4 regions of the Bacillus sp. FJAT-42376 genome follow, and region 2 is predicted to be linked to each of the others. Evidence: riboswitches for the same ligand, from Rfam matches in the RefSeq annotation. Region 2 holds a riboswitch; each other region holds the start of a gene.

Region 1 (7,701 bases), 1.8 Mb from region 2:
TAAGGGAAAGGGAAATTTTCATATTGCTCTCTCTTTCGTATGGTTTTCAATAGCTTTCCCTGCCTCGCTAAATTTATTTTGAATAGGAGGGATGATGTGCTGCATAAAGTCATCAATTTGTAGCTCTCTGAAAAAGAGGTTCCGGAATTAAGAGAACTGAACGGATGGGAGGCGCGGAAGCAAGCCTATCCGGCTTTATTTGATTGCTGCAATTTTGGGCAGGTGTGAAAAATGATGCAGGAGAACTGATTGGATTTGGATATGTGGCAGGCGCAGGGCTGCAGCACGGATACATGGAAGATCTATTAGTCCATCCTGATTACGAAAGGCATGGAATAGGAGGACAAATTGTAAAAGCTTTGCTACTAGGATCAGAGAGAAGCGGATTGGAAATCGTGACGCTCACCTTTCGTGCTGAGCATGAAGAATTTTATAAATGCTGCGGATTCACGCTTTGTTCAGGAGGGGTTTGGAGAAGAAATTAGGTCGGGTGGAAACTTATTCCTTTTTGGAACGTATAATTACTAAAACCAAAGAGAGGATGTTCTATATGACCCAATTCTTTTTATATGCGGGAATTGTCTGCATCATCATTTCTGGAATGGCTATTGGAGCCTGGGTGCATGGAGATCGGCAAAGAGCGAATTTCTTTTCTGAGACGAAGGAACACCGGAATACGAAAACGAGAGTGGCTATGTATTCTGGATTGGCGGGAATCATTTGTTTGGGGATATCGGGATTGATCTGGTATTTGTAAAAGAACGTATGAACGGGTAAGAGCAATAAGTGCAGAAAGAAGTGAGGGGTTTGCTGAATGTTTTATATGTCCTTTTGTTCCTCGGCGGGGTGTATTATCTTATAAAGCATCGGAACAATGTGAAGAATGCGGTTGATCTTTCCAAGCAAGCCGTCTATCCCACAACAAAGGACGAGTACAGCAGCATCTTGATCCCTGGAGAATGGAAAGAGATGGAGCCCATTTCACAAAATGCCAGGTCCTATCAGATGGTGAAATGGGGGACTGCGGCTGCTTTTATCATGATGCTGGGTCTGATGTGGATGGTTTTTTTTACAGATTGGCTTGAGTTTTCCTTTTTAAATTTGGTGTACATGGTTCTTATCGTCATGAATCTCGTTAAGCACAGAGGGAACCTGTTTATTTTGCAGTCGGGAATTGTCCTGGACGGCATCTTCTATCCTTTCAAGAACATCAAGGAGTATGAAATCGAGAGAATTACTCTTCCTCATCCCCTTTACGGGCTCCACAGCCGTCTTAACATGTCCTATAAACTATCAATCAGACGGAAAAATAAATTCAGCCAGGATCATTATGTAGTGATTGAGGATCAGGAACATCTTAATCGAATGACTGATTTATTGGATCAGCAGGGAATCAAGGGTAAAACAAACCAAATTCATGCAGCAGTTAAGGATATAACGAGTCATCAGTAATGTTTAAGAAGGGATTCGCTTCCGTGCGAATCCCTTCCTTTTCAGTTCAGCAGTCCGTGCAGCCCGCCGAGCAGGGTGAAAATCACGAGATGATCTCCAATGGCAATGAACATCGCTTTTCTGCTCATTAAACCAAATAAGGAATTCTTTACATAAACAAGAGAGATGAGAAGGCCGATGATGAAGCCGATTCCCAATCCGGTCAGCAGACTGCCGGTCCAAATGGACTGAACAAGGATGGCGGTTAAGAACGAACTGATAAAAGCAATAACAACTGAGACCGCATACTTTATTGGGCCCCGGGTCTCGTTCTTCGAGAATTCTCCCTTTTCCTTAAGCAAAATAGAATAATACATGCCGCCATAAAGGATATAGAGGACAGCACCTGCAAGTACGGATACATAATGGATATGAGTCCAATCAATTAGCATGTTAATTCTCCTTTCATTCTTTTCCATTATGAAGATTTCGATTGGGAATCTCTACATTTTTTTAAAAACACCTATTGACCTTTACGCAGCGTCAACGTGTAATCTGAATTCAACAGGAGGGAAGAACGATGGAATATACGGTGCAAAAGCTCGCTAAACTGGCAGGGGTTACGGCCAGGACCCTTCGATATTACGATGAAATTGGCATTCTAAAGCCGGTAAGAATGAATGCATCGGGGTATCGGATTTATGGTACAGCGGAAGTGGATCGGCTGCAGCAGATCCTCTTCTACCGGGAGCTTGGGGTGGCCCTGGAATACATACGGGAAATTCTGGATGATCCCGGTTTCAGCGGGGGGAAGGCGCTGATCGAACATCGTGAAAAACTCCTGGAGAGGCGAAAGCAGCTTGATTTGCTGATCGCAAATGTTGAGAAGACCATTTCAGCAAGCGAAGGGACAATGGATATGCAGGATCTGGAAAAGTTCGAAGGATTTAAGAAAGCAAAGCTTGAGGAAAATGAGGTGAAATACGGAAAGGAAATCCGCAGCCGATATGGGGATGAAACCGTCGACCGTTCCAATGAAACCTTTCAAAACATGACTAAAGAGCAGCATGAAGCAGCGGTGAAACTAGAGCAGGAGATGAAATCCGTTTTGGCGGAAGCCTTTATAACAGGCGACCCAGCGGGATCCGCTGCTCAAAAAGCAGCAGATTTGCATAAGCAGTGGCTGAGCCATTATTGGCCGGAATACAGCAAAGAAGCCCATGCAGGACTTGCTGATATGTACACGGAAGATGAACGGTTCAAGGCTTACTACGATGAGCAGCAGACCGGACTCGCTGAATTTTTGAGGGACGCGATACATGTTTATACGGGTCAGAAAAAGTAAGATTTGGATGCACGAAGTGATGACTTCGTGCATCTTTAGGTGGAGCCAGCAATTCGTAGTTAGAAGTCAGCGATTGAGGATGGTAAGTCAGCAATTCAAGGTGGAGTCTGCAATTCAAGGTGGAGTCTGCAATTCAGGGTGGAGTCAGCAATTCAAGGTGGAGTCAGCAATTCAGGGTGGAGTCAGCCATTCAAGGTGGAGTCAGCAATTCAGGATGGCAAGTCAGCAGTTAACGCTCAGAATTCAGCAATTAGTGCTGGGAAGTCAGCAATTAAAGGATAAAAGTCAGCAATTGTAGCTGGAGAGTCAGCAATTAACGGTTAAAAGTCAGCAATTAATATCAAAGGGTCAGCAATTACATAAAAAAGTCAGCCATTCTCAACCTAAAAATTAGGTGCAGCGTGTTGTATTTCAGAGGATTCAGCATAAGTCAGCCATTTTTCATTATAAATAAGAAAAATTCATCATAAATGCCAAAAATTTCATCATAAATAAAAAAATTTCATCATAAACGAAAAAGTCAGCCCGATTCTCCACCAAAAAAAAACGATGCAGCGCAATAGCGCCGCATCGTTTGATTAAAACAACAGCATTCCAACGATTGCTGCGGATAGGAAGCTTACCAATGTTGCACCGTAAAGAAGTTTTAGTCCAAAGCGGGCAACTACGTTTCCTTTTTGTTCGTGCAGTCCTTTCACCGCACCGGTAATGATACCGATGGAGGAAAAGTTGGCGAAGGAGACGAGGAATACGGAGATGATGGCGGTTGTCCGGGCAGACAGATCCGTCATTTTCCCAAGGTCCAGCATGGCAACAAATTCGTTGGAGACAAGCTTCGTCGCCATAATGGTGCCGGCTTGTACAATTTCTCCCGCCGGAATTCCGATGATGAAAGCAAATGGTGCAAAGACGTATCCGAGCATGGTCTGGAAGCTGATTCCGAAAATGATGCTGAACAGATCATTGATGGCCGCAATCAGGGCAACGAAACCGAGAAGCATGGCTCCAACAATAATGGCGACTTTAAAGCCGTCCATAATGTATTCGCCGAGCATTTCGAAGAAGGTTTGTTTTTCCCCTTCCTGCACCTCGATGAAGTCTTCGCTGTCTGCGACATCGTAAGGATTGATGATGTTCACGATGATAAAACCGCCGAACAGGTTCAGGACAAGGGCCACAATGACATATTTAGGATCGATCATTGTCATGTATGCACCAAGAATGGAGGCGGATACGGTCGACATAGCGGAAGTGCACAGTGTATACAAACGGTGGTCCGGAAGATGGCCGAGCTGTTTCTTAACCGAGATGAATACTTCGGATTGGCCGAAAATGGCAGATGCCACCGCATTGTAGGATTCAAGTTTCCCCAAGCCGTTCACTTTGCTTAAAACCAATCCAAGATACTTAATGATGATCGGCAGCAGTCTGATGTGCTGGGCAATCCCGATTAAAGCTGAAATAAAAACAATCGGGAGAAGAACATTTAAGAAGAAAGGCATCTCTTTCGGATTGGCGATTCCACCGAATACGAAGTTGATCCCGCTTGCTGCATATTCCAAAAGTTTGGTAAACAGAGCTGAAATCCCATTGATAATGAATAACCCAATCCCTGTATTCAAGAGAATAAACGTTAGAACGATTTGCAGCACAAGCATAATGATTATAGGTTTGTACTTAATTTGCTTTTTATTGTTACTCGCCAAATACGCAAGCAGCAAAATGATGACGATTCCAACCAGTGAAATAATGATACTCAAAGCAGCAACCTCCTTATGTAATAAGCCTGATGATGACGAGGGTTTGAAAGAGTGTACAGTTTATCATTTCCCAAACAATCCCTAACTTGTACAAATCCGCAGCAAAAATCTTTTTGTCTCTCTGCTGCTTTTTTGCCCTTTCCTATTATACTGGTTTACAGACAATAGGGAAGGGGTTATGGAAAGAAAAATGAATTCGTTTTCTTCCTTTCGCTTATATTTTCAGAAAAGAGAAGGACTGGCAAGCATACTGGAGATAACGGAGAATAAAACGCAAACATGATCAATAATAGTCAAAATCTCACATTTACATAGGGCAATGGGAGGGAGTAATATAGACATGCAAATATAGTGGCTTAATCCCGTGCAGACGGGAACGGAGGAACCAATTTTTCGGGGCTAATTCTGCTTATGCAGAAAGGATGAAGCACTCTTTCGCCATCCTGCCCGTCAGCTAACTTCGTCGGCTAAAGCGAAGGAGGTCTTGAGACCGCCTTATTACAGGGGCTTTTTTTGCTGTCTTTTTTACACAGCAGACCGGAAGCCGCGCAGGAGGTCTTTTTGTTATGGAATAAATGAATAGAAGATGAATGAAGATAAGACTTGATATAAAGGAGTTTCGATACAAATGAATATAGCCTTTTTCTTAATTCCAAAAAAAGAAGTGGTCCATCTGCCGATTCATGCAACGATGCGCCAGGCATTGGAAAAAATGGAGTATCACCGATATTCGGCTCTGCCGCTGTTAGATGAAAAGGGAAAATATGTGGCAACGCTGACGGAGGGGGATTTGCTGTGGAAAATGAAGAACACCCCCAATCTAAGCTTTGACAGCACACATAAAATCAGCCTTAAAGAGGTCGAAATGCATAAAAAAAATGAACCGGTTTTGATTCATGCAAAAATGGAGCAGATTATTTCCAGGGCAATGGAGCAAAATTTTGTTCCGGTTATTGATGACCAGGGAATTTTTATCGGCATGATCCGGCGGAGAGAAATTATTGAATACTGTGCGGAACAGCTTTTTAACAAAATTTAATGAGTTCGATAAGGGGAAAGAATAAATGGAACTGGAAATGATCGCGAGGCTTCTGACGGCACTGTTTTTAGGAATCATCATTGGAATTGAAAGGCAATGGCATCAATGTTTAGCAGGCCTTAGGACGAATGTGCTCGTCGCCGTTGGGGCTTGTCTTTTTGTTCTTCTTGAAGCACTGGGAGACGGCCATTCCAGTATGAGAATTGCGGCACAGGTAGTTAGCGGGATTGGCTTCCTTGGTGCAGGGGTCATTTTAAGGGAAGGGCTGACAGTGAGAGGGCTTGATACAGCAGCGACTCTTTGGTGCTCGGCCGCAGTGGGAACACTTGCCGGGTCAGGATTTTTGCTTCTCGCCGCTGCGGGAACAGCGGTTGTAGTGGCTGTGAACAGCATTCTCAGGCCGATGGCGAAATGGATTGATCAGCATCATAAAATTCCTGCTTCCCAGAAAGTAATGGCAAACGATAAAATATATATGCAGAAATAAACAGAAACAGGGGGACTTTTATGGAGAAGAGATGGAAGCATGAGGACCGTTTGTTTGAAACACTGTGGGAAGCTGAATTGTGGGCAGATTCCATTGCCAATGAGATGTCTGCGAAGCTGTACGATGGATACTCGACACCTGATCACAAAGTAGCGTATGTCCTTTCTTTTCTTCTGGCTTCTGATTCAGGAGCTAAAATCGGGACCGAGAAACGCTCTGAGAACGGCTCTTTTCTATATAAAGTCTGGATAGAATAAGAAGGGGGGCATTCACCCCTTCGTTATTCAACCCCGTCCGGATAGTTTTTCACCCAGTTTTTATCCCCTTTATGGCCGATATCCTCTGCTGTTTTTTCAAGCTCCGTTAAAATGATTTGTTTCACTTGATTAATCGTTTCGAAAAATGTCCGTTCCTCATCCGGATTCGGCTGAATTTTCGCTGTGGCATTTACCCCCACATAATGGCGGTGCTCCTCAATGAGATGATCAAAAGCCTCAAAGATGTGTCCTGTTAATACAGCGATATTCTGATGTTTTTCCGGAAGGTTCTTCTTTAAATTTTCAATTCGGTTATACATATTTAATCCCCGTTCCTATTATGGATTTACCCATTATTATGCGCTTGATACAATCATTCATATACCCGAATATTCAGGCGCAAAATCCCGTCAGAGTCATGAAACCCCATAAAGAGGGAAACACTACTTTTCATACATTCCCGTATGAGGAGGACCTGAAAAAGTGAAGACCATACAACCGAGCTGTTCCAATGAATTTGCCGCTCTAAGAAGCGTTCTGTTATGCCCGCCGGTATATATGAAAATTGAAGACATTATCAATGAAACCCAGAAGGAATATCAGGATGAGGAGCTCGATGCCGGAAAAGCAGTCAGGCAGCATAAGGAATTCGTCCGCATTTTGGAGGAGCATGGAATCGAAACCCATCTTCTGGAACCGGACGAACGGTTTCCTGAGCAGGTATTCACAAGAGATATCGGCTTTACGATCGGCCGCACATTGTTTATTGCGAATATGGAAATGGATATCCGCCAGGGGGAAGAGGGCGTATTGAAGGCCTGGCTCGACCGGGCAGAAGTAGATTATGTGGATTTAAAAGGTTCCGGAATTGAAGGCGGAGATGTTCTGATTAACGGAAAAACGGTCTATGTAGGCATCAGTGAGAGGACCTCGGCCGACAGTGTAAAGATGCTCGAGAGCCATCTTCCCGGCTATGAAATACAGCCGATTCCGATTAAAAAGGAATACTTGCACTTAGATTGTGTCTTTAACATGATTTCAGAAAAGGAGGCGCTTCTTTTTCCGGAAGCGCTGGAGCAAAAAGACATTGATTGGATTAAGTCCCGTTTCGAAGTGATTGAAGTGAAGGAAGAAGATCAGTTCAGGCTGGGTGTGAACGTTTTTTCTATTGGAAATAAAAAAATTATTGCCCTTCCGCTCAATACGCACACAAATGATCGGTTGAGAGAGTGGGGATACGAAGTAGTCGAAACGGATTTATCGGAAATTATTAAGTCCGGAGGAGCATTCCGGTGCTGCACGCTGCCGCTAAGGCGGGATGGGTAATGTCCTTAAAATCATTCTAAGGCCGCAAAAAAAGGCTGGTCCGGAAGCCATTTGAC
Region 2 (7,701 bases):
TTTCCTATTTAATAGACATCTGCATCATTGGATGACGGCAAAAGCTGATTTAGAGCATGCGTTTGCTGTTAACTTATTTTGGGAAAAGATAGGGAGCTATAATAAATTCAAACTATTCGAACAACAGGAGGTAATCTATGAAACTGGCTACTAAAATTATTATTGGTTTAATCGCAGGTGGAATTGTCGGAATTATCTTGAATATTACATCCCCCGAATTGTTCAAGCAGCTGGATCTGTATCTTTTTACTCCGCTTGGCAAAATCTTTCTTAATTTAATCAATATGCTCGTCGTGCCAATCGTCTTTTTCTCTATTACATTAGGAGTGGCCGGATTGGGTGACCCGAAAAAGCTGGGAAGAATCGGGGGTAAGACCATTGCTTATTTCCTGTCTACTACTGCGATCGCAATCGTTATCGGTCTTGTACTTGCATTGGTTATTCAGCCGGGAAATGTGGGAGAGTTTAATACACAAAACGCTGAGTATAAGGCAGAGAAGGCTCCTTCTGTAGCTGATACCCTGCTAAACATTTTCCCTAAGAACCCGATTGAGGCCATGGCAAGCGGTGATATGCTTCAAATTATTGCTTTCTCCGTCTTTGTAGGATTTGGAATTGCCATGCTTGGCGAAAAAACGGCTGCTCTAAAGAAAGTGCTGGAGCAGGGAAATGATTTAATGATGTACCTTGTAGGCATTGTTATGAAGTTCGCTCCATACGGAACATTCGGATTAATTGCGACTGCAGTTGGAAGCCAGGGGTTTGATGCAATTAAAGCGATGGGGCTATATTTCATCGTTGTCGTCCTGGCCCTTGTCATTCATGCGTTCCTCACGTATGGCTCAAGCATTATGTTTTTAGCTAAAAAGAGTCCGATTTGGTTCTTTAAGGGATTCTCTCCGGCTATGACCGTTGGATTTAGTACTTCGAGCAGTAATGCGACTCTGCCGGTGTCAATGGAGACAGCGCAAAAAAATCTGGGGGTTCCGAAACAGATCAGCGGCTTTGTCCAGCCGCTTGGCGCAACAATTAATATGGATGGCACAGCGATTATGCAAGGGGTAGCCACTGTATTTATTGCCCAGGTATACGGGCAAAACCTTACCCTCACCCAGCTGCTGACCGTTGTGCTCACAGCCGTGCTTGCGAGTATTGGGACAGCAGGTGTTCCGGGAGTAGGTTTGATTATGCTTGCTCTTGTTTTAAACTCAGTCAACTTGCCGGTAGAGGGAATTGCCCTGATTCTTGGGATCGACCGTCTTTTGGATATGGCACGTACAACCGTTAACATTACTGGTGATGCTGCTTGTGCTGTTATTGTAGCCGAGTCCGAGAAAAAGAATGGAAGCCTGCCTCCAGATCAAAAAATGGCAGGAAGTATGTAATAGATAGTGAAAATGCCTGCAGTTTAATCCGCTGCAGGCACTTTTATTTTGGTTTTAAAGTTTCGCAATAAATGGTTGAATACTTGTCTGCTAACGACGTATAGTAGACTATAGGTCGTTGAGGACAAAGGAGTTCGTTATGAAAGATTTCATTTTTACGATATTGCAGGCATTGGCTGATTTAGGTTATTTCGGAATTGCTATTGGATTAATGATTGAAATCATCCCCAGTGAAATTGTTCTTGGATATGGAGGATATTTAATTTCATTGGATCGAATAGGATTTGCAGGTGCACTGGCAGCGGGCGTAATTGGCGGAACGCTTGCTCAGCTTTTTCTGTACTGGCTTGGCTATTATGGAGGGCGGCCGCTTCTCGAGAAATACGGAAAGTATCTTTTGATTAAGAAAAAGCATCTTGATTTATCTGAACAGTGGTTTGAGAAATATGGAACAGGGGTTATTTTTTCAGCGCGCTTTATTCCCGTTGTAAGGCATGCTATTTCTATTCCTGCAGGGATTGCTAAAATGCCGGCATGGAAGTTTACCCTTTTTACTGTCGCCGCTATTATTCCATGGACAGTCCTTTTTCTCTATCTTGGAATACAGCTCGGCAGCAACTGGATGCACATCAAAGAAGTTGCCCAGCCTTATATGATTCCGCTCATCATCATTTTCATTCTGGTGATAGCAGTTTATCTCTTCGCGAAGAGTTCAAAGAAAAGGAAAACGGTTTAGAGGCTGAGACATAACTAAAATTGTTGTCCTTATAACCGAATATTTCTTTTGAAAAAGCACTGTTAAACTTGGCTGTTGATTTCCGCAGCAGTCGTTCGCTTTCCGCGGGGCGGGCGGTGAGCCTCCTCCTGGCTTCGCCACTGCGGGGTCTCACCTGTCCCGCTGCTCCCGCAGGAGTTTCACGCCTTCCGCTCCAATCAACAGGTGTTAAAAATCAATAACATGCTTTAACTTAGTCTTTTAATAAACATGAAAAACAGTAAAACCGAACGATTACGAAGCTCTATACAAGAGTTTCAAATTATAGTTCGGTTTTTTTATTAGCCGTAAACCATTTGTCCCAGCCTCTTTTTTTCGTTGTAAATGAAAGATAAATGAAGATAATTAGAGCCTGGTTAAGTATTTATAGGGTTAAGGAGTGTAAACAGGGGAAAATAACAGGAGAAGGGCAAAAAAACTTCTTTTTTCCTCTTTACTATAAACCGCAACAGGAGTAAGATACATCCGTAATCACGTAAATAAAATGGAATGTTTCAAAACCTATATCGCTTAATTCTTATGGAAGCGGGGGATCCATGATGATGTGAAGGCACTTGCCTTCACTTGGGGTGAATTCTTTTATTAGAAGGGGCTACTTCGGCGCCCTAACCCGACAGCTAACCTCGTAAGCGTATTGGAGAGGCTCATGAAACTTGTGTTGAGATCAGGCACAGGGAGATTCCTCTGTGTTTTTTTGTGCTTCCTGATTTTTTCCTGATTTCGACCTGTTGCGGAAAGTCTGTAATCAGCTGCCGCAGCCGATACATACTAACCTGATTAATCTTCTTAGAGGGAGTCTTCATCTGTGAGTAAACAATTTGCCGTTTTCGGTTTAGGGCGTTTTGGCGGAAGCCTGGTAAAAGAATTTTATAGTCTGGGGAGAGAAGTTCTCGCTGTTGATCAAAATTCAGCGAGGGTTCAAGAATACTCTGAATATGCAACCCACTCTGTTCAAGCCAATTCTATGGATGAGGAAGCCCTCAAACAGCTTGGCGTCCGGAATGTGGACCATGCTTTCGTATCCCTTGGAGACGATATCGAGGGCAGTATCTTAACCTCTCTTCTTTTGAAAGAACTTGGCATCAAAGAGGTTTGGACAAAAGCTCAAAACGATTACCATCAGCGTGTGCTGGACAAAATCGGAGTAAACCGGGTCATTCATCCGGAAAGAGATATGGCAAAGAGGATTGCCCGCCATATCAGTTCGGAAAAAATGATTGATTACATTGAGTTATCTAAAAAACATAGCATGGCCGAATTGGTCGCCACAGCTAAAATCAATCGGAAAACATTAATGGATTTGAATACACGCGCAAAATTCGGCTGCAGCATTGTAGGCATTCAGCGAAATGATGACCTGATTGTTTCTCCACACCCGGAAGAAATGGTGGTCAAAGGTGATATTTTATTTGTTATTGGGAAAAACAAAGAGATCTCCCGGTTTGAGGAGGAAGGAATGTAGCGAATGAATATGCCGAAAGTTATCAAGCTTAAACCGTCACAGCTGCTTGTCCTGACATTTGCTATTGGCATTATAGCGGGAACATGTCTGTTAAAGCTGCCGATTTCCACAACGAATGGAATTTCCTGGGTGGATTCGCTATTTGTCACAACGTCCGCAATGACGGTAACAGGGCTCTCATCCGTCGATCCAAGTCAAGCTTTTACGATGTTCGGCCAAACGGTTATTGCCCTGTTAATTCAGCTTGGAGGACTTGGAATTATGTCCTTCGCTGTCCTCATTTATTTGATGCTCGGCAGAAAAGTCGGAATTAAAGACCGGATTGTGATGCAGCAGGCATTAAATCAAACGAATATTGGCGGAGTAATCAGGCTCGTTAAATATATGTTTATATTCGCATTCGGAATTGAGCTTTTTGCCATGATTTTCTTATCTTTTGTCTGGGTTCCTGAGTTTGGCTGGGGGAAAGGACTGTTTTATAGCTTCTTTCACGCAATTTCAGCCTTTAACAATGCAGGATTCGGGCTTTTTTCTAATAATTTAATGGACTATGTGGGAAATCCCATTGTAAATATCGTCATCAGCTTGCTTTTCATCATTGGAGGAATCGGATTCACGGTTTTGGTCGATATATGGCAGAAGAAAAAATTTAAAAAATTCAGTCTGCATACCAAAATTATGCTGGTCGCCACGCTCATTATTAACCTTGTATCCATGCTGATTCTCTTTGTCCTGGAGTATGGAAACCCCGGTACGTTAGGGGGACTTTCTTTAGGGGATAAATTATGGGCATCCTGGTTCCAGGCTGTTTCACCGCGTACGGCGGGGTTCAATACTCTTGATATCGGTGCCATGCATGAAGCATCGCTTTTCTACATTATTATTTTAATGTTTATCGGTGCCGGGAGTGCTTCAACAGGAGGGGGGATCAAGCTTACGACAGCGATGGTCATCCTTTTGGCAACCCTCACGTTTTTAAAAGGAAAAAAAGAGATTAACCTCGGCAGAAGGGCCCTTGACAGCGGCTACATTGTGAGAGCTTTATCCATCTCCATCGTATCGATTTTGTTTATAATAGGAGCCGTTTTTCTAATGACAATCACCGAAAATGAATCTTTTTTGGAAATCCTTTTTGAAGTCGTATCAGCTTTCGGCACTGTAGGGCTTTCTATGGGCGTTACAGCAAAATTTACAGCGTTTGGGAAAATTGTTCTCGTCTTCATCATGTTTCTTGGAAAACTAGGCCCGCTCACTCTCATTTACTCTCTTGCCACTCCATCCGGAAAACAAATGGTACGGTACCCGAAAGAGGATATATTAACAGGGTAATATTCTTGGCTGTTGATTTCCGCTTCAGTCGTGCGCTTATCCTTAGGCGGGTGGTGAACCTCCTCCTGGCTTCGCCACTGTGGGGTCTCACCTTTCAACTTCTCCCGCAGAAGTCTCACGCCTTCCGCTCCAGTCAACAGGTGATAAATATCAACACTGGGCACTAATATAGTCTAAAAAACATTGTTAAACTTGGCTGTTGATTTCCGATTCAGGCGTTCGCTTATCATTGGGCGGGTGGTGAACCTCCTCCTGGCTTCGCCACTGCGGGGTCTCACCGGACAGTTTAATCTGAATGAAGAAAAAATGCAGTCGTCCGGCCGGATAGAGAGGGACCGGATTTAGCAATCAGCCAGGCCAGTTTTATTTGCAGTTATAAACAAAAGAAGGGCCTGGAAACGGCCCTTCTTTTATGCTCAATTTTACAGCTGGGATAGGATCATGGAGCAGAGAACACCTAAAGAAGTAATCATCCCGACAATGGGACCTCCTTCTTCATAGGCCTCCGGCATCATGGTGGATGCGACCATTGCAATGATTCCTCCGGCTGCAAATGCCCCTATTGAAGCAGTGAAAGCAGGGGAGGCATTCTGGAGAAGTGAGTAGCCGAGAAGAGAACTGATGGTTGCCAGCAGGACCACAGTAAACCACATAAACAAAATTTTCTTTTTGGAATACCCATCCTTCACTAGTCCTGTTGTACTGGATAAACCTTCAGGAAAGTTACTGATGAAAACCGCGATAACCATCAAGACGCTCACAGAACCCTGCTGAAGAATGCTTACACCGATAATGACAGATTCAGGAACGGCATCAATGATGGTTCCGATAAAAATAGAGACGCCTGAATGATTTTCAGGGTTTTCTTTTGATCTCTTCCGCTGATGGCCGCCTTTTCTAGCAATCATGACTTCACAGATCGTAAACAGCAGAGCGCCTCCAAGAAAACCAATTGCTGTACCGAGTATTCCGCCGCCGTCTAAAGATTCTTCCAATAAATCAAATGATGCAGCTCCTATTAATACTCCTGTTCCAAATGACATAATCCAGCCAACCATTCTCGCCGGAATACGCTGCAGCAATCCAAGCAGCGCGCCAATCAGGATGGAAGATCCTGCAAAAGCTCCCCATAAAGCTGCCTGCCCCATATTTTCACCTGCCGTTTCTTCACGTTTCTATTTTATCCTTACCCTATGGAGAAACACTGTATTCCTTCTAAAAGAAAAAAGCCGAAGGAAGGCTCCTTCAGCTTGGTTTTTATTTTTGAACGATGTATTTTTCAACTTCATCGAGCATCTTATTGGCAGCCATAACGCCGCCTGCTGTGTTCCAAATGGCATCATCCACTTTATAAACTTTATTGTTTTTCACAGCGTTAAGGTTTTGCCATAAAGGATCTTTCGTAAATTCTTCTTCTGTTTTCACTGCCTCTGTATCTCCTGGTGGAGCATAAGTGAAGTAGAAGATCATGTCTCCATCCATTTGAGGAATGGCTTCTTTCCCAACTTCTCTCATGAATTGATCTTTTTGGTCTGCAGCAAACAATTTATCTGTTCCTTCCGGATGCTTAATCCCAAGCTGTTTAAAGATAACCCCTGAGAATGAATCATCGTAATACACACGGGTTTTACCGGCCATAAAACGGACAACGGAAACTTTTTGTGAAAGCTTGTCCCCGGCTTGTTCTTTAATCGAGTCAATTCTCTTATCAAAATCACCAATGACTTTTTTTCCTTCTTCTTCACGGTCTAATGCTTTTGAATAGAGGGAAAAGTTTTCTTTCCAGTCGCCGCGCAGCGTTTCAGAAAATACCGTTGGAGCGATTGCGTTTAATTTTTCGTAGACCGCTTCCTGGCGCATTTTGTTCCCTATAATCAAATCAGGCTTAAGGGCAGCAATCGCTTCTAAATTGACTTCGCTCTCTGTACCCACTGTTTTTACGTCTTTCATGTCTTTCTTAATATGGTCATACCATGGATCACCGAGCCAAGATTGAACAGCTCCGACAGGCTTAACTCCCATTGCCAGTACCGCTTCCGTTCCCTCATTTGTTAGCACGACTACCCGTTCAGGCTTTTTCGGAATTTTTGCTTCGCCCATCGCATGCTTTATTTGATAAGCCTCTTCCGGATTTGCCTCTTCCTTTTTAGTTTCCGTTTTGCCGCCGCATGCCGCGAGCAGAAGGGTAAGGCTAAGGAGCAAGGCGGCTGCGCTTAACCATGACTTCTTATATGTATTTCTCATTCTATTGACCCCCATTTGATAATGATTTTCAATTACATTAAAATAATAAGGCGGATTTGTATGCGATGTCAACACTAATTGAAAATGATTTTCAAATTCATTTGCATTTGATACAATAATGACAGACTGAAAAAGTCAAAACTTGATGATTTCAAACGGAGAAAATATATGGTAGTTAAGTCTGGTACAAAAAAATTCATTCTATTAATAGGGCTGTTTCTAATCCTTCTCGCTGTCATGAGTGCAAGTGTCGTGTATGGATATGCCCAGACAAACTGGAATGCTGCTTATAAAGCTTTCACGGATTTTGACGGCTCCAATGAGCACATTATTTTAACAACCGTCAGACTCCCCAGAGCACTTATTGCTGCGCTGGTAGGAGCAAGCCTGGCTATGGCTGGAGTCATTATGCAGGCACTCACTAAAAACCCGCTCGCCTCCCCGGGAGTGTTCGGGATCAATGCCGGGGCAGGATTTTTTGTAGTAATAGCTGTATCGGTCTTTAG
Region 3 (7,701 bases), 2.1 Mb from region 2:
TCAGCCTTCCGGGGAATCCTCTTCCATCATTTCTCTCAGACATTGAACTTCCAATCATTCAGACTCCTCATTTTGATCTCCTGGCAATCTCCTCCGCCACATTCATCCCGCTGATTGTCACCATCGGTGATCCGCCACCCGGATGCGTGCTTCCTCCTGCGAAGGAGAGGTTCTGTATATCGGCAGGGAAATTACTTGGCCTCATAAAGGCATCCCATTTTTTATTGGCAGAAATGCCGTATAAGGCCCCACGGTACGCTCCGAACGTATCCTGAATATCAAGCGGTGTGAAGATCCGCTCCTCTCTGATTCTGCCGGTAAGAGAAAGTCCATGGTCCTCCAATTTTTTATAAATAATAGCTTTATAGCTTTGCGGCGACACTTGAAGCCTTCCATCCTCTGTGAGAGGCGGGGCATTCACCAGGATGAACAGATTGCTTCCGTCCGGGGCCTGTGATGGGTCCGTATAAGCGGAGTTGCTGATATAGATGGTTGGATCGCTGCTATAGGCCTGTCTTTTGAAAAGCTCATCAAATTCACTGCGGTAATCGTTTGAGAAAAAGACATTATGGTGGCCCAGCTGGTCAAATTTCCCTTCGGCGCCGGCCGTTATGACAAAAGCAGAGATCGAAGGTGCATACCCGTTTCTTTTTTTATCCGTAAAATGAGGCCTGTCTGATTCTGCGACAAGCTCCGGGAACGCCTTCAGCAGATCCGCGTTCAAGATCACCTCGTCGGCAGTCAGCTCCTGTCCGTTTTCAAGCAGAACCGTGTTGATTCGTTTGTTGGAAACCTGCAGCTCCTGAACCTTCGTGTTCATGATAAACTGGACACCCATTTCCTGGGCAATTTTATAAAAGGACTCTGCAATCTTCGTATTTCCGCCTTTCACATAATACACACCCTGTACAAGCTCCAAATAGGCAATCATCGCAAAGGTTGCGGGAGATTGATAGGGAGAGGAGCCGATATAGGTAGCGTATCGGTTGAATGCCTGAATCACCTGTTCATTCCCGAAGTATTTTCTGAAAAAATGATCCATGGTCTCCAGCGGACGGACGCGCATAAATGCATAGCTGAGACTTGGAGAGGCGTAATCCATCACGCTTTTAAACATTCTCGGGAAAAAGTGTGCTTCTGATAATCGGTACAATCTTGAAATCTCTTCAAGGAACCGCCCGTAGTTCTTATGTCCCTTTGGATCCAGGTCCTTCAGCTGCCGTTTCATCGCCTCTTTATCACTGCTCAGGAAAAAACGGGTCCCATCCGGAAAGTAATTGACCGTATGCTGTTCAAGCTTGACCATTTCCAGAAAGTCTTCCATCTTTTTTCTGGCATGCCGGAATACTTGTTCAAACACCTGAGGCATGGTAATCGTATTCGGCCCGAAATCGAACTGGTACGATCCGAGCATGACTGGCATTAATTTTCCGCCGGAATGGCTGTTTTTTTCCGCCACCGTTACGTCCCAGCCTTTGCTTGCAAGGGTAATGGCTGCAGACAATCCGCCAAGCCCGGCTCCAACGACAACCGCCTTTTTCATCGTATTCCTCCTTTCTTATAGAACATTTCGGAAATCTCCTGTCTTTCCGGAAATCACCTTGGCCCGGAGTCCGTCGAGCTGAACGGTAAAAAGCTCCTCCAGCCTATATGTCTTTTCTTTCCGGCTTCCTGTAAGGCTTGAATAGGCCAAAGGCTCGCCAATCTGTATGTATAGCTCCTGTTTTTTCTCAGCTCCGAATGAATAATAGAGGGCAATCGGCAGAATAGGAGTATCCGGACTTTTTTCAGCGATGGCGATAATCCCGGATAAAAACCCAAGCGGCCTCTGTTCCAGGTGCTTTTCATCCCCCTGTGGAAAAATGGCGGCACTTTTCCCCTCATTCAGCAGCGTTCCTGCGTATTGGACCGAATGAATGATTTCCCGAGGATGATCACGGTTCACCGAAAAAGCTCCCATTTTTCTGAAATAAGGGAAATCCTTTAAGCCTTTTTCATGCATCATGACATGGAAATCGTGTTTCAGCACCGTCCGGTTCAGATAGTGCAAAACAAGGCCGTCCCACCAGGAGCTGTGGTTGGAGCACCACAATGCATGATCAGGGAGGGCTGAAGGAGCCATTATGAAAATCCCTCTGAAATGCTGCTTAAACAGCCTGTTCACATATTTGGAAAAACCAAAATCAAACCACTTGCTTTTGCTGGCTTCGATCATGTGAACCCCTCTTTACAGATAAAATATAGACAGACAGGACAGCAGCGGCAGGGATTACAGTGAACGCAACCGCAAGCCATAGGAAATGAATCGCTGCGAGCAGGACAAACATGAAGAGCACTAAAAAGTAAACAAGAACAATCCTGTTTTGCCAGAGCGGGACCTGTTTGAATGTCTTTTTCCCAGCCAGCTGAATGATCATATGCAGGACAAATGCGGTAATAAACCATCCTGAAAAATTCGAAAAGGGGATATTGTAATAGAAGCTGTCCGCTGTCCACACCCAATAGTTTTTCACTTCATATGCGACCGGATCAATAATCAAATCAATCATAACAGCAAGTAGAGCGCCGATGGCACTGAAGATGACCGCAGGTGCCTCAGGCAAAACCGCTTTTAACAGGGCATGGGATCCCGCTATTATCATCAGCCAGGCAAACCCAATCGCAATGGGAACGCTCATCAGCTGCGGGCCGAAGTCTCTCGTATAATAATAATCTCCAAACAAAATGCCATACTCCACACCCAAATGCTCAGCGAATATGGAGAGGAAGATGACCGAGAGCGATAAGGCCGTTCCAAGTGCCTTTCCGTATGTATGATAAAAATAAACGCCGCCTAAAAGACCGGCTACCATGAGAAAGACGACATTAGCCCATTCCAGCCAGACAGGCAGAATGTCAAATCCAAGCAATATAACACCGCAGCCGTACCAAATAAGAAAAAATACGTAAAGCCAATGATCCGCTTTCAAATTCTTCACCTCTTTACCGTCATTATAGGCAAAGGAGGACAGACAGCACAAGAAATGAGCGGTTAACGACCTTGGTTTTTGTAACTTTTTCCATTCGCGGCCGACTATTAGACGAAGGCAATGCTTCCTGACGGAGTATTTACTAACAAAGAAAAAGGGTGTGTGAATGAGTGAAACCGAACAAAATGATGGCCTTATTTTTGCTCTTAGTATTGGCTCTTTCCGCTTGTTCAAAAGAGGAAATCTCAGTGACAGCTTCTGCAGAAAGCAAGATCCCCTCGCAAATCGGAGCTCCCGGCAAAGAAAATGAATACTTTGTGTGGCCCGGCAACATTCACAAGCAAACAGAATACGGTCCGCATACAGGAAAGTATTTTAAAAGAAGGGGAGGCTTCCATTTTGACACCTCGGAATACATCCTGCCGCCCCAATCGCCTGTACAGTCCGTGCTAAAAGTCGCTTCCGCTGAGAAAACAATCCGGTATCAGCTGACGGAACGAGACCGGAATTACAAAAAAGTGAAGCTGATCGCGGAGAAAACAGGAAAAATGGAAAACTTCTCTGCTGTTTTGCCAGATAAAGAAAATGCGCTGTATTTGATTAGCATCGAAATTTTGGGGGAAGACGGTCAAGTCGAGGATACGGATGTTGAACTCATTTATGTGCCAACAGCGGAAATCAATGCAAAGGTGTCATTGAATAAAAAGCAGATCACGAAATCGGATACCATCCAATTGAAACTTGAAAATTTCGGTCCTCAGGAATTGTCAACGGGAGAAGGGTACCTGTTTGAAAAGTGGACGGGAGGAAAATGGGAACTGGCAAATCCGGATATGACGTTTAATGCTATAGGAATCAGTGTGCTTCCGGGGAAATCCCAAACCGTAACGCTGAATACAGCGAATTTGAGTTCGGGAAAATATAGAGTTGTTAAAGACGTTCGTAATGTTTTAAACATGGAGACAGACCTCGCGGCGGAATTTGAGATCAAGTAGTCACCAGTTCGATTAGACTGTGCAAAACGAAGCTGCCCCGCCATTCAGAGCCGGCCAGTGTGCGAAGGCAATCCTTCCTGACGGAGTATTTACTAACAAAGAAAAAGGGTGAGTGAATAGGTGAAACCGAAAAAAATGATGGCCGTATTTCTGCTCTTAGTATTGGCTCTTTCCGCTTGTTCAAAAGAGGAAATCCCAGTGACAGCTTCTGCAGCAAGCAAGATCCCCTCGCAAATCGGAACTCCCAGCAAAAAAAATGAATACTTTGTGTGGCCCCACAACATTCACAAGCAAACAGAATACGGTCCGCATACAGGAAAGTATTTTAAAAGAAGGGGAGGCTTCCACTTTGAGACCTCGCAATACATCCTGCCCCCAAAATCGCCTGTACAGTCCGTGCTAAAAGTCGCTTCCGCTGAGAAAACAATCCGGTATCAGCTGACGGAACGAGACCGGAATTACAAAAAAGTGAAGCTGATTGCCGAGAAAACAGGAAAAATGGCAAGCTTCTCTGCCGTTCTGCCCGACAAAGAAAATGCGCTGTATTTGATTAGCATAGAAATTTTGGGGGAAGACGGACAAGTCGAGGATACGGGTGTTGAACTCATTTATGTGCCAACAGCGGAAATCAATGCAAAGGTGTCATTGAATAAAAAGCAGATCACGAAATCGGATACCATCCAATTGAAACTTGAAAACTACGGTCCTGAAGCATTGTTTACGGGAGAAGGATACCGTTTTGAAAAATGGACGGGAGGAAAGTGGGAACAGGCCAGTCCCGATATGTCGATTAGAGATATAGGAATCAATGTTCTCCCCGGAAAATCCCAGATCATTACGCTGAATACTTCAGAATTGAGTTCGGGAAAATACAGAGTTGTAAAAGACGTTCAGAACATTTTAGACATGAAGGCGGACCTCGCAGCGGAATTTGAAATCAAGTAGTCTGGAAAGCCAGAAAAAGAGCATCTTTTCCGATGCTCTTTTTCATTGGTCCGCTTTTAGGGGCTCTTCATTTTCCTCAACGGTTTGCACGCCGTATAAATCTGAAATCTCTTTTTCTACCGCATCCAGAAATTCATCCGAAAGCAATGGCTTTTTTTCTTTGTTCATACGCTTCCTCCAATCATTTTTCCTATCGTGTATTCTTTCCGTTTTGCCATCAAAATATCTCATTTCTCTTCAGCTGAAAAAGCCGTAAAATTTTTGTTTACTTTTCCTAAATACGGGAGTATGATAATCAACGGTTTCATATTTCTAAACCGCTTAAACCATCATGGTACGGGGGACCCGTTTAATGGATAATCGTTATCCGAGGGGTGAATCCTTTAAAAAGGTAGGGCTACTCAATGGTCCGAATCCGGCAGCTAACCTCGTAAGCGTTATATGAGAAGGAAGGTGGAGCTTGTGAGACAGGAACATCCATGTCTGCAGGTCTGTTTTTAATGGCTTGCGGACATTTTTAATGGCTGAAAATCGTTTTTAGCAAAAATGGGCATCATAAGTTTAATTCTATATGGCGGTGAAAAGTTTGATTTCTTCAATAAAACGGTTACTAATCGGAAGGCCTTTAAAATCAGGGGAGCTTGGGGAACAGAAACTCAATAAGAAAAAGGCGCTCGCCATTCTGTCATCTGATGCATTATCTTCCGTTGCCTATGGTCCGGAACAAATTCTGATTGTGCTGATCACCATCAGTGCAGCTGCGTTCTGGTATTCCATTCCGATTGCATTAGGGGTTTTAGTCCTGCTGGCGGCATTGATCCTATCCTACCGTCAGATTATTTTTGCCTATCCCCACGGAGGAGGCGCCTATGTTGTTTCCAAAAACAATTTAGGAGTAAATCCCGGTCTGATTGCCGGCGGTTCCCTGCTGGTGGACTACATTCTGACTGTAGCAGTGAGTGTTTCTGCAGGAACGGATGCGATTACGTCCGCGTTTCCTGCTTTGCATGATTATAACGTGGAAATTGCGATTGTCTTTGTCATCTTGCTTACAATTTTAAATTTAAGAGGAGTAACGGAGTCTGCTTCTGTATTAGCCTATCCGGTCTACTTATTCGTTCTTGCTTTATTTATTATGATTGGAGCAGGCTTATATCATATTATAACAGGTCAGGTCCCGGCTGACGCACATACACCGATCGGCACACCGGTTGCAGGACTCAGTCTGTTTATTCTGTTAAGAGCTTTTGCATCAGGAAGCTCCGCTTTGACAGGGGTCGAGGCGATATCCAATGCAATTCCGAACTTTAAAAATCCGGCTCCGAACAATGCCGCGAAAACCCTTGTTGCGATGGGTACACTTCTTGCAATTTTGTTTACTGGAATTGTTTATCTTGCTTATTATTACGGAATTGTGCCCGCTGCAGAAGTAACGGTTGTTTCGCAAATTGCCGAGGAAACATTCGGCCGGAACTTTATGTATTACTTTATTCAAGGGACAACGGCCTTGATCTTAATTTTGGCAGCGAACACAGGTTATACCGCCTTCCCGCTCCTTGCCGTCAATCTCGCTAAGGATAAATTCATTCCAAGAATGTTTACGGTAAGAGGAGACCGCTTAGGCTACTCAAATGGAATCATCATCCTTTCTGTTTTTTCCATTATCCTGATTATCGCATTCAAAGGCCAGACAGAGCACCTCATCCCTCTATATGCCGTTGGAGTATTTATTCCGTTCACGCTTTCCCAGACAGGGATGATGGTGAAATGGCTGAAGGAAAAACCGGCCGGCTGGATCCCGAAGTTTATTATCAATACAGCGGGAGCGGTCATTTGCTTCCTTGTTACGCTGATTTTCTTCCTGACAAAATTTACACAGGTATGGTCGATTCTAATCTTCCTGCCGATTATCATTATCCTGTTTCACCAGATTCGCAAGCATTACGAAGCAGTGGGCGACCAATTAAGGATTACAACGTGCGAGCGCGCAATCCCAATCGAAGGAAACGTCATCGTCGTTCCGGTTGCCGGAATTACCCATGTTGTGGAGAATTCTTTAAACTATGCCAAATCCCTTTCTCCGGACCAGATTATTGCGGTGTATATCGCATTTGAGCGCGAAGATGAGCGCAAATTTGAAGAGAAATGGAAAAAGTGGCAGCCCGATGTTAGGCTCGTCACCCTGCAGTCCCATTACCGCAGCATCATCAATCCGCTTACCAAGTTTGTCGATACAGTCGAGAAAAAAGCGAGTGAATCCAACTATAAAGTAACAGTGGTCATTCCGCAGTTTATTCCGAAAAAGGGCTGGCACAATATACTCCATAACCAGTCCAGTCTGCTGATCCGTGCATTCTTGCTGTATCGGAGAAATGTAATCATTACGACAGTACCGTACCATTTGAAAAAATAACACGGAAAGAGGCCGATTAGGAAAGGCGGATCAGAGGCCAGCAGGGCCCTGGTCAGTTCTGCGCTGCGAGTCGGGTTCTTAGCAGAACTTCTTTAAATGATAATAAATAATAAGGCTTCAAATAGGATGAAATCGAAACGATTTCATCCTATTTTTTTTCTCCTGAAAAAAGCTGGTAAGCGTCATTTCCTTATTGTGGTATGGTATTCCCAGAGAGCGGACAGGAGGAAAAAAGAATGAGTACCTTTATTTATATGGTCAGACACGGTGAATCACCGAAGGAAGGAAAGGAAAGAACAAGAGCATTGACCGAAAAAGGGTATGCAGATGTGGAACGGGTAACGGAGATTCTGAAAGATGAGAAGATTGATGCAGTGGT
Region 4 (7,701 bases), 1.7 Mb from region 2:
GATTCCGTTCAATGAGGTGCTCCATGTCCAAGTCATAGCGAATGCTTTCTCCCCGCCGCCACTGGATGGGAAGAACCGTTTCAAGCGTCCCGATTTTCTCTTCTGTTTTCGGGCGGTTTTCCCCCCTGCCGACGACACCGATCACAACGTCCAGCCCTTTTTTCTTTAAAGAATGGCCTTCGAGCAGCATATGATACGTTTTTCCCGCACCGCTGACCGCTCCTAAAATAATTTTCAGACGGCCGCGATGGAGCTTGGAAATGGAGTCCAGCAGTTCCTCAGGTGATTTTCGTCTAAATTGGTCAGCCATCGCTTCCGCCCCCCTTATTCATTACTTTTCCTTGCTAAGTTCCATGTTCAGTTCCAGAACATTGACTCTCGGCTCTCCGAACAATCCAAACTGACGGCCTTCTGTATGTTTTTTCACCATTTCCTTCAGCTCGTTTTCATCGAGATTGCGAAGCTTGGAGATTCTCGGAATCTGAATTTCTGCAGCCATCGGTGAGATGTGCGGGTCCAGACCGGAGCCGGAGTTGGTCAGCAGGTCCGCCGGAATGTCGCTTTTCTTCACATCCGGATTCGCCTTCAGGAACGCTGCGATATCTTTTTTCGTCCGCTCAATCATCTCCTCATTGGATGGTGCGTAGTTTCCGGATCCGGAACCTGCTGCATTGTTTTCAATAGAAGAAATACGCCCGGTAAAGTAGGAAGGATCTTTAAATGTCTGGCCGATCAGCTCAGAGCCGATCACCTTTCCGTCTTTTTCAATCAGACTTCCATCCGCTTTTGCGGGCATGACCGCTTGTGCAATGCCTGTCATAAGAAGGGGATAGACGATTCCGCAGATGACAAGAAGCACTAGGGCAATTCGTAAATTTTTAAGCATAATTTTCACCTTTTCTCTCGATTTAAAATACAGATAGAATCATATCAATGAGTTTAATTCCAACAAACGGAGCGACGACACCGCCAAATCCATAAATAAAGAGGTTGCGGTTCAATAGCTTCGTTGCGCTCATCGGAATGTATTTAACGCCTTTCATCGCAAGCGGAATCAGCATCGGTATAATAATCGCGTTAAAAATCAGAGCTGATAAAATGGCGCTTTGCGGCGAATCAAGCTGCATGATGTTCAGCGCCTGCATCTCTGGAATCGCAAGCATAAACATCGCAGGGATAATAGCAAAATATTTCGCTATGTCATTGGCAATACTGAAAGTGGTCAGTGCTCCACGGGTCATGAGCAGCTGTTTGCCGATTGCCACCACTTCAATGATTTTCGTAGGATCCGAGTCTAGGTCCACCATATTGGCTGCTTCCTTTGCAGCAATGGTTCCGCTGTTCATCGCAAGACCAACGTCTGCCTGAGCAAGGGCTGGCGCGTCATTCGTTCCATCCCCGGTCATGGCGACCAGTTTTCCTTCCGCTTGTTCTTTTTTGATGACCGCAATTTTATCCTCAGGCTTTGCTTCGGCAATGAAGTCATCTACTCCTGCTTCGCGGGCAATGGTCGCGGCTGTCAGCGGGTTATCCCCTGTACACATAACCGTTTTTATCCCCATTCTGCGGAGCTCATCAAAGCGTTCTCTCATCCCTGGTTTCACGGTATCTTTCAAATAAATTAAGCCGAGGATACGATTTCCGTCTGCCACGGCAAGCGGAGTGCCGCCCTCTGTTGCAATCATCGTCGTCTGATCATCAAGATCGGAAGGAATCGTTCCGCCCTGTTCCTTTACATATTCCTTAATCGCATCAACGGCCCCTTTTCTCACCCTTCGGCCGCCGGCAAAATCCGTTCCGCTCATCCGGGTTTCCGCTTTAAACTCGACCCCTTCAGCGCCATCGCGTTTCTCTTCCGCCGCTCCCTGCTTTCTCGCAAGCTCGATCACGGAGCGGCCTTCCGGTGTTTCATCGAAAAGAGAGGTTTCCATCGCGACTCTGTTCAGTTCGGTTTTACTTGTCCCCCCAACGGCTACAAAGTCAGCAGCCATCCGGTTTCCGTGTGTAATCGTTCCGGTTTTATCGAGGATAATGGTGTTGATGTCCCCTGCAGCCTCAACGGCTTTCCCTGACATTGCAATGACATTAAACTGTGTGACACGGTCCATTCCGGCAATCCCGATCGCGGAAAGCAAGCCGCCGATCGTCGTTGGAATGAGACAGACTAGCAAAGCGACAAGCGTCGCGATTGGAACTGCAGCGTCCACATAAGACGAGATGGGAAGCAGTGTCGCGCAAACAATCAGGAAAATCAGGGTTAAGCTGACAAGTAAGGTATTCAGCGCAATTTCATTCGGTGTTTTTTGGCGTTTCGCCCCTTCGACCAGGCCAATCATCCGGTCAAGGAAGGATTCCCCGGGATCCGTCGTAATTCTGATCTTAATCGCATCACTGATAACCTTTGTTCCGCCCGTCACCGAGCTGAAATCACCGCCCGACTCTTTAATGACAGGCGCTGACTCACCGGTAATGGCGGATTCATCAATCGCTGAAACCCCTTCTATGATTTCTCCGTCACTTGGAATCAGTTCATTCGCTTCCACCAGGACAAGGTCGCCTTTCCGTAAATCCGTCGAGCTGACAACCTTATAGGAACCATCCTTCTGAAGAAGCTTTGCTTTCGTATCCTGCTTCGTTTTTTTCAGGGAATCGGCCTGCGCCTTTCCCCGGCCTTCCGCTAATGCTTCAGCAAAGTTAGCAAAAAGGATGGTGATAAACAGGATGATGCTGACAATCCCGTTATACCCGGCACCTTCCCCAGGACCGAACAGGCTTGGAGCCAAAGTGAGGATAAGGGTGACTATAAACCCGATTTCCACTACGAACATAACTGGGTTTTTCGCCATCGTCATGGGATTTAATTTTTTAAAGGCATCAATTGAAGCCTGTTTGACAATATCATTTGTCATCGTCGCTTTCCGCTTCGTATTCATGATCTTGCTCCTTCTCTTCTCTTTGTATTAGTTCGCAATCGTCAGCCATTCTGCAATCGGTCCCAGTGCGAGCACAGGGAAGAATGTAAGGGCTCCAACCACAATAACGGTGAATACCAGAATCGTCATAAACGTCAAATTATCGGTTTTAAATGTTCCAAGTGTTTCAGGCACCGGCTTTTTGCTGAGAAGCGACCCGGCCGCAGCAAGCATAGCGATAATGGATAAGTAGCGTCCAAGCAGCATCACAATCCCTGTGGAGATATTCCAGAACGGTGTATTATCGCCAAGGCCCTCAAATCCGGATCCATTGTTCGCAGCAGATGAAGTGAATTCATACACAACCTGTGAAATGCCGTGGAAACCGGAGTTGGAAATCGCGGATGAGCCCATTTCAGTAGCCAGCGCGATGGCCGAAGGAACAAGAATGATCAGCGGATGAACAAGAATCGTAATCGCGATCAGCTTCATTTCTTTTGCTTCAATTTTTCTTCCAAGGAATTCCGGCGTTCTTCCGACCATCAGGCCAGCGAGGAAAACACCGAGAATCGCATACATCAGAATATTGATCGTACCGACACCGTCACCGCCGAAGATGTTGTTCAGCATCATCAATCCGAGCGGAACCATTCCGCCAAGCGGCGTCAGCGTATCATGCATATTGTTGACGGTTCCTGTTGTAGCCGCCGTTGTGACCGTTGTAAACAAGGCACTTTGGGCAATTCCAAACCGGACCTCTTTCCCCTCCATACTTCCGTTTTCCTGGGAAAGTCCGATGTTTGCAAGCGCCGGGTTTCCGTTGCTTTCAGCAAAATAGGCAGTAGCCAGGAAGGCAAGGAAAATGATGCCCATGGAGCCAAACAGGATCCACCCCTGCTTGCGGCTTTTCGCCATGTGCCCAAAAGCAAACGGCAGCGATGCGGGAATCAGGAACATTGAAAGAATTTCCAATACGTTTGTAAATGGATTAGGATTTTCAAAAGGATGGGCCGAGTTGACTCCGAAAAATCCTCCGCCGTTAGTACCCAAGTGCTTAATGGATTCAAGTGCCGCAACCGGCCCGCGGGCAATTTGCTGCTGTGCTCCTTCAAGGGTTTCAGCGTTTACTGTACCGCTAAATGTCTGCGGAACACCCTGGCTGACTAAAACAAGACCCACCACGATGGAAAGCGGAATAAGGATCCGGGTATGGGCACGCACGAGGTCCACATAAAAGTTCCCCATGCTCTTTTGCCCGGTCAGGCCTCTAAAAAAGGCAATACAGATGGCAAGCCCGGTTGCAGGCGTCGTAAACATTAAATACATGATGACCATCATCTGGGACAGATAGGATAATCCCGACTCGCCGCTGTAATGCTGAAGGTTCGTATTCGTTAAGAAGCTCGAAATCGTATTAAAGGATAAAAACGGGTCCATTGCGGCAATTCCGCTCGGGTTTCCCGGCAGAACATGCTGCAGTCTGACAACGAGATAGGTGATGGCAAACATCGCGATGTTGGAAAGCAAAGCGGCTAGCGCATATTGCTTCCAGGTCATCGATGAAAGCTTTATTCCTGATAACTTATAGATGATTTTCTCAAAGCCGAACACCCGGTCCAGCTTCGTCTCTTCCAGCGAAAAGGCGCGTGCAATATATTTCCCCATCGGAATAGCCAGCAGCACGACAAGCAGCAGGACAACTCCTATTTGAACAAAATCCATGATTTTCTCCTCCGGCATTCGAATTAATATTTTTCAGGATGAATAAGGGCATCAATTAAGTAGGCTGACAAACCAAGTACGAGAATCAGTAAAAAGATCATTCCGCCACTCCTATTCTTTTATGACTTTTTCACAAAATACGATAAATCCGTAAAACAGACCGAAGCATATAACGGCGATCCCTATCGCTGCAATGTCCATACGCGACCTCCCAAATTGAGTTCAATGAATGATAAGCAGGAAGGCGGCTGCCTCCGCCGATTGTTCTCCTGAGTGCTCCCTCCAGGGGATGGAGCAGTCCCGAAAACAAAAAATAGACCAATGCTTACTCCTTCCCCGGGCAAATCTTAAGAAAGCTCCGGCACCTGATGGGCAGGGCCAAGCAAAGATTTGTTGATTCGGAGAAAAAGCACTCATTGGTCTACGTTACGTCCAGCAAGCCAGAAGCTTCCTTTACGTCCAGTCTCCCAGACTTTTTCACTTATCCATTCACATGTTCAGTTTGTAAGCAAAATAAAAAGACCAGCGGAATGAAGGTTTTTTTTGCAGAGTTTATTAAAAAACTCCATAAAAAAACACCTTACTTAAGGCGGTCATGGACCTCCTTCGCTTTAGCCGACGAAGTTAGCTGACGGGTAGGATGGCGAAAGAGTTTCTCATCCTTTCTGCTGCTGCAGAATTAACCCCAAAAAATTGGTTCCTCCGTTCCCTGTGTGACAGGGACTAAGCCGTCTTTAATTGTTTCTTACGAGATTTATTTTAATCCTGCTGAACAGCAAAGTAAATACCTGGTTAATCATCATATCCATTCATATTTCCTTATATTTTGCCTTTATTCATTAATATCGCAACCCAGGATAAACTTTTCACATTATTTCTCCATTTTTCTCCTGTTGACAAACTTTTTCCTCCTGATTAAGATTAGCTGGAAATCAAACGGGTTATGGAGGACATGGGTTTGCCTTATACAACGAAAAAGAAACTGGAAGCAGACGTAAGCGAAGCATTAATCAAATTTCAGCGCGAGCTGATCGGCAGAGGTCCTCAAGAAGCCAAAACGTATATCATGAGGGACATGGTCATTACCCGATTCAAAGGAGTCATGACGGTTGAAGAGAAGCACCTGGTCGAACGGGATGACGGCCGAAAACTCGTCAAGCACATGAGACAGCTGCTGAGGGAAATGTACAGCGAAAAATACGAAGAAATCATTGAAGGACTGACCGGCTGCAAAGTTCTGTCCAGCCATAGCGATATCAGCACAAAAACCGGCGAACGCATCGAAATGTTTATCATGGATCAGGATTTGGAGCGGCTCATGGAGTCTGCGTCTGCCTGTTCTTCTCAAGGGGAATAAAAACGCGGTTGGGGCGGAATGGGACGGTGGACTTTGGAGTGGGTGCGGCTGATGGCTCGTTTTGGGCGGGTGGCGGGTGGCGGCTCGCTTTTTTCAGCTGGCGGTGCCTGTCCCCTGCTATTTCACCGTACTAAAGCTCTGGTACCTCTCCTGCAAACCCTTGCTGCACAAGGGATCATCGGACTTTGCCTCTGTCCCCCGCTGCGGTGATGAATGTGGGGACTGGCACCGTGCCAGTCCCCTTACATTTTACCGTACGAAAGCTCCGGCACCTATCTCCCAATCCCTTGCTGCATAAGGGCTCATCGGACTTAGTCTCTGTCCCCTGCTGCGGTGATGAATGTGGGGACTGACCCCCGCCACGGCATTACTGGAGTGAATCCTGACTGCCTCCCCGCCACAGCAAGCCACAACAACAGAACGATCACCCCACAAAAAAAACGCTTGGATCAGATCCAAGCGTTTTTGTATACCCGATTATTTTCCTGCCTTGTTTCCAATGATCTCTTCTACCGTTTCCATAACGGATTGTTCTACGTGCGCAAGGCGCTGTTCGGCGTCTTCGAGGGACGTGCCTTTAACGGCGAAGTAGAATTTGATTTTTGGTTCTGTTCCGGATGGACGCAGGCAGAACCACGTGCCGTCTTCGAGGAAATATTTCAGCACATTGGATTTTGGAAGATCGATTTGTTCTTTTTCGCCGGAATCGTTCCGCTGTCTTTCGCTGGTTTTGTAATCCTCGATAATGGTTACTTTTTTGCCGGCGATTTCAGCTGGCGGGTTGGAACGGAAGGCAGCAAGGATGTCCTGGATTTGCTCAGCGCCTTCTTTGCCTTTCAGCGTCAATGATTTTAATCCTTCTTTGAAGTAGCCGTACTGCGCGAAAATTTCAAGCAATCCCTGATAAAGGGTCATGCCTTTCTTTTTATAGAAGGCACATACTTCCACTGCGAGCAAGGCGGCCTGAATCGCATCTTTATCACGGGCAAAATCGCCGATTAAATAGCCGTAGCTTTCTTCATATCCGAATTGGAAGGTATACTCTCCAGACTCTTCGTATTCGCGGATTTTTTCCCCGATGAATTTGAAGCCGGTGAGGGTATCCAATGTTTCCAGTCCGAAAGAAGAAGCCACTTCCCGTCCGATTTCAGACGTCACGATGGTCTTCAGGACAATGCCGTTTTCCGGAAGGATGCCCTTTGCTTTTTTCTCAGACAGCAAGTAGTGAAGAAGGATTGCGCCTGTTTGGTTCCCTGTGAGAACCACATATTCGTCTTCTTCGTTTTTCACTGCAATTCCTAGACGGTCTGCATCCGGATCGGTTGCAATGAGGATATCTGCCCCGGCTGCTTCGCCATCCCGAATGGCCAGTTCAAACGCGGCATGCTCTTCAGGATTGGGAGATTTCACGGTTGAAAAATCAGGGTCAGGAAGCTCCTGCTCTTTTACAATTGTAACGTTCTCGTAGCCTAATGCCGCCAAGCCCCGTCTTACCGGTTTGTTTGCTGTTCCGTGAAGCGGTGTGAATACAACCTTCACGTCAACTTCCTTGGACAGGTCCGGGTTCACCGAAATGGAGGTCAATTTCTCTGTATATTTTACATCGATTTCTTCCCCGATGATTTTAATAAGGCCTGCTTCTTTCAGACTTGATTCATCCTTCACTTCTATGGACAGCTCGTCCTCAAGCTCATTAACTTTTGCGATTAC

What was found. A riboswitch is a leader RNA that binds a small molecule or an ion and turns the genes downstream of it on or off. The one in region 2 is predicted to bind cyclic di-AMP.
Region 1: linked by a shared signal. The riboswitch ahead of CEF21_RS07095 (CBS domain-containing protein) and the one ahead of CEF21_RS19295 (potassium channel family protein) in region 2 are both predicted to bind cyclic di-AMP.
Region 3: linked by a shared signal. The riboswitch ahead of CEF21_RS08245 (APC family permease) and the one ahead of CEF21_RS19295 (potassium channel family protein) in region 2 are both predicted to bind cyclic di-AMP.
Region 4: linked by a shared signal. The riboswitch ahead of CEF21_RS21875 (potassium-transporting ATPase subunit F) and the one ahead of CEF21_RS19295 (potassium channel family protein) in region 2 are both predicted to bind cyclic di-AMP.

What each region holds. Positions count from the first base shown of each region.
Region 1 covers NZ_CP033906.1:1,384,566-1,392,266, forward strand. The annotation lists gene CEF21_RS07060 (YoqH family protein) at 1-22, opposite strand, end outside; gene CEF21_RS07065 (GNAT family N-acetyltransferase) at 204-485, shown strand; gene CEF21_RS07070 (DUF5316 family protein) at 551-757, shown strand; gene CEF21_RS07075 (hypothetical protein) at 808-1,452, shown strand; gene CEF21_RS07080 (DUF1761 family protein) at 1,494-1,883, opposite strand; gene CEF21_RS07085 (MerR family transcriptional regulator) at 2,012-2,776, shown strand; gene CEF21_RS07090 (NupC/NupG family nucleoside CNT transporter) at 3,355-4,536, opposite strand; cyclic di-AMP (ydaO/yuaA leader) riboswitch at 4,880-5,020, shown strand; gene CEF21_RS07095 (CBS domain-containing protein) at 5,165-5,575, shown strand; gene CEF21_RS07100 (MgtC/SapB family protein) at 5,601-6,062, shown strand; gene CEF21_RS07105 (hypothetical protein) at 6,083-6,319, shown strand; gene CEF21_RS07110 (hypothetical protein) at 6,343-6,639, opposite strand; gene CEF21_RS07115 (dimethylarginine dimethylaminohydrolase family protein) at 6,803-7,645, shown strand.
Region 2 covers NZ_CP033906.1:3,821,472-3,829,172, reverse strand. The annotation lists gene CEF21_RS19305 (dicarboxylate/amino acid:cation symporter) at 138-1,385, shown strand; gene uptA (undecaprenyl phosphate transporter UptA) at 1,525-2,121, shown strand; cyclic di-AMP (ydaO/yuaA leader) riboswitch at 2,658-2,807, shown strand; gene CEF21_RS19295 (potassium channel family protein) at 2,966-3,622, shown strand; gene CEF21_RS19290 (TrkH family potassium uptake protein) at 3,626-4,951, shown strand; gene CEF21_RS19285 (ZIP family metal transporter) at 5,374-6,099, opposite strand; gene CEF21_RS19280 (ABC transporter substrate-binding protein) at 6,209-7,195, opposite strand; gene CEF21_RS19275 (FecCD family ABC transporter permease) at 7,364-7,701, shown strand, end outside.
Region 3 covers NZ_CP033906.1:1,619,522-1,627,222, forward strand. The annotation lists gene CEF21_RS08215 (phytoene desaturase family protein) at 68-1,543, opposite strand; gene CEF21_RS08220 (lysophospholipid acyltransferase family protein) at 1,559-2,215, opposite strand; gene CEF21_RS08225 (carotenoid biosynthesis protein) at 2,184-2,969, opposite strand; gene CEF21_RS08230 (immunoglobulin-like domain-containing protein) at 3,140-3,964, shown strand; gene CEF21_RS08235 (immunoglobulin-like domain-containing protein) at 4,085-4,909, shown strand; gene CEF21_RS08240 (hypothetical protein) at 4,952-5,077, opposite strand; cyclic di-AMP (ydaO/yuaA leader) riboswitch at 5,218-5,362, shown strand; gene CEF21_RS08245 (APC family permease) at 5,496-7,322, shown strand; gene CEF21_RS08250 (histidine phosphatase family protein) at 7,559-7,701, shown strand, end outside.
Region 4 covers NZ_CP033906.1:1,306,467-1,314,167, reverse strand. The annotation lists gene CEF21_RS21700 (universal stress protein) at 1-310, opposite strand, end outside; gene kdpC (potassium-transporting ATPase subunit KdpC) at 332-886, opposite strand; gene kdpB (potassium-transporting ATPase subunit KdpB) at 909-2,933, opposite strand; gene kdpA (potassium-transporting ATPase subunit KdpA) at 2,961-4,634, opposite strand; gene CEF21_RS21875 (potassium-transporting ATPase subunit F) at 4,658-4,735, opposite strand; cyclic di-AMP (ydaO/yuaA leader) riboswitch at 5,233-5,374, opposite strand; gene CEF21_RS06655 (Na-translocating system protein MpsC family protein) at 5,587-5,991, shown strand; gene CEF21_RS06650 (phospho-sugar mutase) at 6,469-7,701, opposite strand, start outside.